Regions from separate parts of the Colwellia sp. M166 genome, predicted to be linked through region 3. Evidence: riboswitches for the same ligand, from Rfam matches in the RefSeq annotation. Region 3 holds a riboswitch; each other region holds the start of a gene.
What was found. Region 3 has a riboswitch for cobalamin ahead of bluB (5,6-dimethylbenzimidazole synthase). Riboswitches for the same ligand answer to the same signal wherever they lie in the genome.
Positions count from the first base shown of each region.

Region 1: linked by a shared signal. The riboswitch ahead of FGD67_RS15210 (TonB-dependent receptor domain-containing protein) and the one ahead of bluB (5,6-dimethylbenzimidazole synthase) in region 3 are both predicted to bind cobalamin.
Region 2: linked by a shared signal. The riboswitch ahead of cobT (nicotinate-nucleotide--dimethylbenzimidazole phosphoribosyltransferase) and the one ahead of bluB (5,6-dimethylbenzimidazole synthase) in region 3 are both predicted to bind cobalamin.

Region 1 is NZ_CP040755.1:3,375,708-3,377,980, forward strand. Features, by position in the region: gene FGD67_RS15205 (cobyric acid synthase) at 1-1,148, shown strand, start outside; cobalamin riboswitch at 1,217-1,361, shown strand; gene FGD67_RS15210 (TonB-dependent receptor domain-containing protein) at 1,415-2,273, shown strand, end outside.
Region 2 is NZ_CP040755.1:3,371,462-3,373,734, reverse strand. Features, by position in the region: gene cobT (nicotinate-nucleotide--dimethylbenzimidazole phosphoribosyltransferase) at 1-934, opposite strand, end outside; cobalamin riboswitch at 1,101-1,297, opposite strand; gene FGD67_RS15185 (histidine phosphatase family protein) at 1,476-2,129, opposite strand.
Region 3 is NZ_CP040755.1:4,532,467-4,534,739, reverse strand. Features, by position in the region: gene FGD67_RS20430 (S8 family serine peptidase) at 1-437, shown strand, start outside; cobalamin riboswitch at 624-899, shown strand; gene bluB (5,6-dimethylbenzimidazole synthase) at 940-1,704, shown strand; gene FGD67_RS20420 (GGDEF domain-containing protein) at 1,753-2,273, opposite strand, start outside.

The DNA.
Region 1 (2,273 bases), 1.2 Mb from region 3:
TAGCCAATGATCATGAGGTATTGCTGGTTGAAGGGGCAGGTAGCCCAGCTGAAATTAACCTTCGTGCTCATGATCTTGCCAATATGGGTTATGCCGAAGCCGTCGATTGCCCGGTGATTTTAGTGGCAGACATCGACCGTGGTGGTGTATTTGCTCACTTAGTTGGTACGCTGGCGTTACTTTCTGAGTCAGAGCAAGCAAGAGTGAAAGGTTTTATTATCAATCGTTTTCGCGGTGATATTAAATTACTTGAGTCGGGTTTAGATTGGCTTGAAGAGCGCACAGGCAAGCCCGTATTAGGTGTGTTGCCTTATTTACATGACTTAGCATTAGACGCAGAAGATGCGGTCGCGCTTGATAACAAAGTCATGCAAGCGAAGGTGAAAATTTTTGTGCCGCTGCTACCACATATGAGCAACCACACTGATTTTGACCCATTGCGCTTACAGCCCAATATTGATTTGCAATACATCCGAATAGGTCAGTCGTTACAAGGGGCTGATCTAATTATTATTCCAGGCAGTAAAAATGTCACTTCTGATTTAAGCTTTTTAAAGCAACAAGGTTGGCAGCAAGAAATAGAGCAACACCTACGCTATGGCGGTAAAGTTATGGGCATTTGTGGCGGTTATCAAATGTTGGGTAAGCAGATATTCGATCCTGAACATATTGAATCACATGTTGAGCAAATATCAGGCCTAGGCTTGTTAGATTTCACCACCACGCTAACGCAAAATAAAACACTAAGCCAAGTAACGGCGAGCATGACGTTAAAAGGTGAAACTTGTCAGTTAAAAGGCTATGAAATTCACTGTGGCGTCTCTACGGGCCCAGCGTTAAACCAGCCATTACTGCATATTGAAAGTGATGGTACCGGTAAAAAACAACAAACACCGGATGGTTGTATCTCTGATGACGGACAAATTATCGCTAGCTACTTACATGGCTTTTTTGATTGCCCTGAGCCGACACAAGCGGTACTCAATTGGTTAGGTATAAAAGACATGGCACAGCCGGTTGTTGATATTAATCAGCACAGAGAAATACAACTAGAGCGATTAGCTGATGTTTGTAATGAGCATTTAGCTATGGAAAAAATTCAGCAGATTATTGCTCAGGGTGTGAATACACCGAGTAGTCGCACTTAAGGGCTATTGAAACTGTTGGTCGAATACCTAGCTAACAAATATCAACATGCAAAGAATCTAAACTAGCGACAGTAATTAACCATGTTAGTTACTGTTTAATACAGTAAGTTTGAGGGAAGTAGATGAAATTTCTACACTGCCCCCGCAACGGTGAATCACGTTATTTTTGTATAGCGTAATCAGTCCGAGCACTTGAATTTACTTAATTACACCACGTATAAACGTGGTAAAACATATGATGCGGTGGGCATCATTAATGAGGTCATATGAACATTAAGCAAAATAACTTTTTCAAAAAATCATTATTATCATTAGCTGTTGCTGGTGCAATGTCGACATCTTTTATCGCTTCAGCAAATACTGAAAGTGCAGATGACTTAGAAACAATCACAGTAACTGCGTCACGTTCACCAATGAATATTGCTGACTCATTAGCAAGCCAAGTGGTAATTACACGTGCTGAGATTGATCGTATTCAGCCTAAATCAGTACTAGATATTCTATCAACTGTTGCAGGTCTTGATATTTCAACTTCTGGCGGTCGTGGTCAAGCATCGTCAGTATATATGCGCGGTGCTAACTCTGGTCATACCCTTGTTTTATTAAATGGTGTTCGTATTAGCTCTGCAAGCTTAGGCTCTACTAACGTACAAAATATTGCTCCTGAATTGGTTGAGCGTATTGAAATTGTTAAAGGACCTCGAGCAGCACTCTGGGGATCTGATGCCATCGGTGGTGTTATTCAAATATTTACTCGCAAACTAAATAGTGGAGAACACTTCGTTAGTGCAAATGTCGGTAGCGAAGGTTACAGCATGATTAACGGCGGTGTTGGTATAGAACATGGCGATGGCTTTACGAGCTTAAGTGTTGAGCACGAAGAAAGTGATGGTTTTGATGCTAAAGATGATAATGAAACCGATGATGATGGCTATAGCTTTGACTCTTTTGCTATTAATGGTCAACAACAAATCGACAAATCATTAAGTTTAAATTGGTTAGCACAATTAGACAAAGGTGATACTGAATACGATAGCTCATTTGGTGCTAATGAAAGTGAAGTGAATAACCATGTATGGCAATTAGGCGCCAACTATAATTGGCAAGCTGGCGGTGTAAATAGCA
Region 2 (2,273 bases), 1.2 Mb from region 3:
TTTTCTGATGACCTTGTTCACCTGAGCAATGAGCAAATACCATATAGCCTTTGACATTAGCATTCAGTTCAATCGCTAACATAGCCGCAGCGGTACAAATAAAACCATCAACAATAATCAGCATATTATTCTCTGCGGCCGCCAGCATCGCTGCAGTTATTTGTACTAGTTCAAAGCCACCGATACAGCGTAAAATTGCCTTTGCATCAACTAAGTTTTCAGCATGCAATGCCAAAGCTTGTTCAATAACTTGTTGCTTCTTCTTAACCACATCATCAGAAACACCGGTACCACGACCAACCACATCGCTGACAGGCACTTTCATTATTGCCGCCATAATGGCTGATGCAATAGTGGTATTGCCAATGCCCATTTCACCAAAGGCCACAATATTACAACCACTCGCTTTAATTTTGTTGATGTGTTGCAGTGCAAACGAAAAGCCCTGTTCGACTTGAGCCTCAGTCATTGCAGCTTGCTGGTTGATTGCCTGTGTTATATAACCTAAACGCTGATTAATAACCGGTAAAGATGCTGCAGGGGGATGTAGAATACCCGCATCAACAACACTCAGTTGCCAACCGAATTGTCGGCAAAGTACATTGATAGCCGCTCCACCATTGGCAAAGTTAGCCACCATTTGGCTAGTAACGTCACTTGGCGCAATAGAAACACCTTCGCTAGCAATACCATGATCGCCGGCAAATACCGTTAAATGGGGAGAGACAAGTTGTAACTTGTGCTGGGTGTCAGTTGGGTCATCGTTGAGAATATTATTTTTGGTGTCAGCTATCGTGCTTATTAGCTGTATTTGTGCAATTTGTTTAGCAAGTAATTCAAGATCGCCTAATGCACCTAATGGCTTGGTTTTACCATCGATTTTTGCTTGAATTTTTTCTGAATGTTCACAACTAACCGCTTGGATCTCAAACATGACATTACCTAAATCAGACCGTACTAAATAAAAAATTGTTAGTGGATCGGTATATGATGATTAACGTCGATAGTATTAGGGGGTTTTTGGGAGCAAATCTATTTTCATCAGTGATATCGTCACCAATAAAAAATTGATAGTGTCTCGAGTAACCCGCTCGACGTAGCAATTAATGTTCATATTCATCTGGTATCCTGACTTACAGCATCTAGATATATCCCTTCCCAATGATTTTCTTTCGAAAATGTTTAGTGGTTAATATATCGCTCTGTTTACAGTTGCGGGTACAGTTGTGGACTTTCACCACATTCCCAGCCTCACGAATTTAAATGCTTTTAAGCAGCTTAAAAAAGTGTATTTGAATATGACATTATTTAATTATTGCCGCGATTATCGACAGCTAGGGGAAAATAGCAAGGTTTATTTTTATATCAGATAGTTCATAAAGTAATAAAAACGATAAAAATCAATCTATTGCTATAGAGTGCCAATTAACTTTCATACTAAAGGACTAAAATATTAGGGGCATATAATCGCGCAATTAAAGCATTAATTTAGACCAAGCTTTACCTTCGTTATCAATGAAAACTTGCAGATGAATTAAGCTGCCATAAGGCACATCCAAGTTGGTCATATGATAAGTACCTGGAATAGGCAGCCCTAATACTTTAGCCAGTAGATATCGAATAACACCACCATGACTCAACACTAAAGTATTTAATGAGTCCGCTTTTTCGAGTTCGCTTTGGCACAATTGCGAGAGTAAATTTTGCCAGAAGTTATCAACGCGCTCCATAAAACTTTCCATAGACTCACCGTTGGGCGGTTGGCATTGCCAGGGATCTTGCCAAAAATCGCCTAAGGTTAACGTTGTTTCTGCTGCGGTTGTTTCAGCTTCCTGTGTTAATTGCCACAACGCTTGATAAGGTTTACCGTCCCAATCACCAAAGTTCATTTCTTGTAATTCGGTCAACACCTGCAATGAAAGCTCATGTTGTTGGCAATATTGTGTGGCAAATTCTCGACACCGAACCAACGGCGAGCTATAACAATTTGAAATTTTAGGTAAATTTTTTGTGGCATTAATAAGTTGTTGCTTGCCAATATCGGATAGCGCAATATCAGTACGACCGCAAAGGATGCCGCTTTGTACAAGCTCGCCATGGCGTAACAAATAAACATTAAATACTGACAAGCTACTCTTCCTATTTTTAGCCTCGCTATTGCCGACAGTTTAGCAAAAAAGCTTGTGCTATTAATATGATAAATATTTTTATGTATACCCATGACGCTTCAAGATACATAATTTAAGTTTGAATTATCATCGGTATAAACAACA
Region 3 (2,273 bases):
CTGAGTCTTGCCCGATAGAGACAGCACAAGCGGGTACTTATTATGTGAAAGTTATTGGATATTCTGCCTTCACTGGTGTGAACTTAACAGGTAGCTTCACTGAAGGGTCAACGGGCGGTGGCGGTGATGCTACAGGTGGTAGTGCCTCAGTAACTGATATCACAGTTGCACGTCGCGCATGGACTTATTACACCATTGATGTACCTGCAGGCATGGCAACACTTGATTTCAATATGAGTGGTGGCACTGGTGATGCAGATATGTACATTCGCCGTGGTGCACAACCAACAACTTCAACTTATGACTGTCGCCCTTATAAAAGTGGTAACACAGAAGCATGCCCATTTACTAACCCAATAGCCGACACCTGGCATATAGGTATCTATGGGTACGTTGCGGCAAGTGGTGTGAGCTTAGACGTAACATACAACCCATAAAGATATAGAAATAACCCCAAACTAGACTCCCAACTAGATTGTAACTAGGGAAGATATTAATTTATCTTCCCTTTTTTTTATCCGTCAACTTGGTCAATCACTCGCCTCGCCTCTGCTGATTTTATCAATAAATACATACGCCAAATTAAAGATAATTTTTTCAATTTATACCGGCAGTGTTATAGTCCTGGTAATTTATTATTAGGTGCTTGTTACTTACTTTTAGTGGGTAAGTTCAGGAGAATAGGGAAATTGGTGAAAATCCAGTACGTGCCCAACGCTGTAATGACGTATTAGTTTGAAAATATCGCAGAGCAATCTTATGCGCTTGCGCAATACCCTTAGGTTTAAAACCGATATTAAAGCCACTGGCAATAAATGCTGGGAAGGTATCAAACTTTAATTTATTTTATCTAAATTTATGTCTTAGTCAGAAGACCTGCCCAATAATGCCAACAAAGTGGAAGGCCGACCGCTTTTAAAGTCCAAGAAGGGGAATATTTTGGATTTATTCAATAACAACACCGCGCAGCCAAGAGCGACGCATCAATTTAATGAACAAGAGCAATATGGCTTATATAAATCAATTTTTAACCGCAGAGATGTTAGAGGGCAATTTCTAGCCACGGAAATTCCAAATGATGTACTAAGCAGGATACTATATGCTGCCCACCATGCGCCATCTGTTGGTTTTATGCAGCCTTGGAACTTCATTGTTATACAATGTCCTGAAGTAAAAACTAAAATACATCAAAGTTTTACCCTTGCTCATCAAGAAGCACAAACAATGTTTGAAGCAAGTAAGCAAGAAAAATATAAGAACTTAAAGCTTGAAGGCATTATTGAGTCACCTATCAATATCTGTATTACTTGCGATCGAAACCGAACAGGCAAAACAGTTATTGGCAGAACTCATATGAAAGAAATGGATTTATATAGCTCGGTATGTGCGGTACAAAACTTTTGGCTTGCTGCTCGTGCGGAAGGTTTAGGCGTTGGCTGGGTTTCAATTCTGCATCATGACACCTTAAAAGCAACACTCGCTTTGCCTGATTCTGTCGTACCAATCGCTTATTTGTGCCTTGGTTATGTTAGTCATTTTCAGAAAAAACCAGAGCTAGAGTCTGCAAACTGGTTACCCAGAAGACCTATTGACGAGTTGGTTAATTTTAATGGTTGGGGCCAAGAGGCTCGAAATGAAAGCGAACAAGCATTAATTAAAGCATTAAAATCAAATCAAGCATTTCCACAATCGTTTCACCCTTAAAAAATAAAGTGTGGCTCTAATTAAGTTCAGCTCAAATAATAGAAGCGTTTATAAACAAACGCTTCTATTTCTACCGTTGTTTTTAGCTTGGTATAAAGCGGTATCAGCCTGTTCAAACAATGCGGTCCAATTAAGCTCATCTTGTCGTTGAGCAATACCAATCGATACTGATATTTTAGGCAAGTAGGCTTTAGAGTCCCTTTGCATTAACTTTAATTGCGATATTGCCAGTCTAATTTTTTCAGCCACTTCATGTGCTTGTGTCATGGTTTTATTAACCATTACAACCACAAACTCTTCACCACCAAAGCGCACAGCAATATCTTGATCTGAGATGGTCGCTTTAATGACTTTAGCAATACGCTGAATCACCTTATCACCAATAAAATGACCAAACTGATCATTTACACTTTTAAAATGATCAATATCAATAGCTAATGAAGAATGAACCTGCTCTATATCGAGTTCTTGTAGCTTCATATCACAGCCTCGGCGATTATATAGCCCTGTTAAAGAGTCAACAATAGCTTCATGACGCGCGGCTTCCAGTTTAGACTTGAGAAAATTAA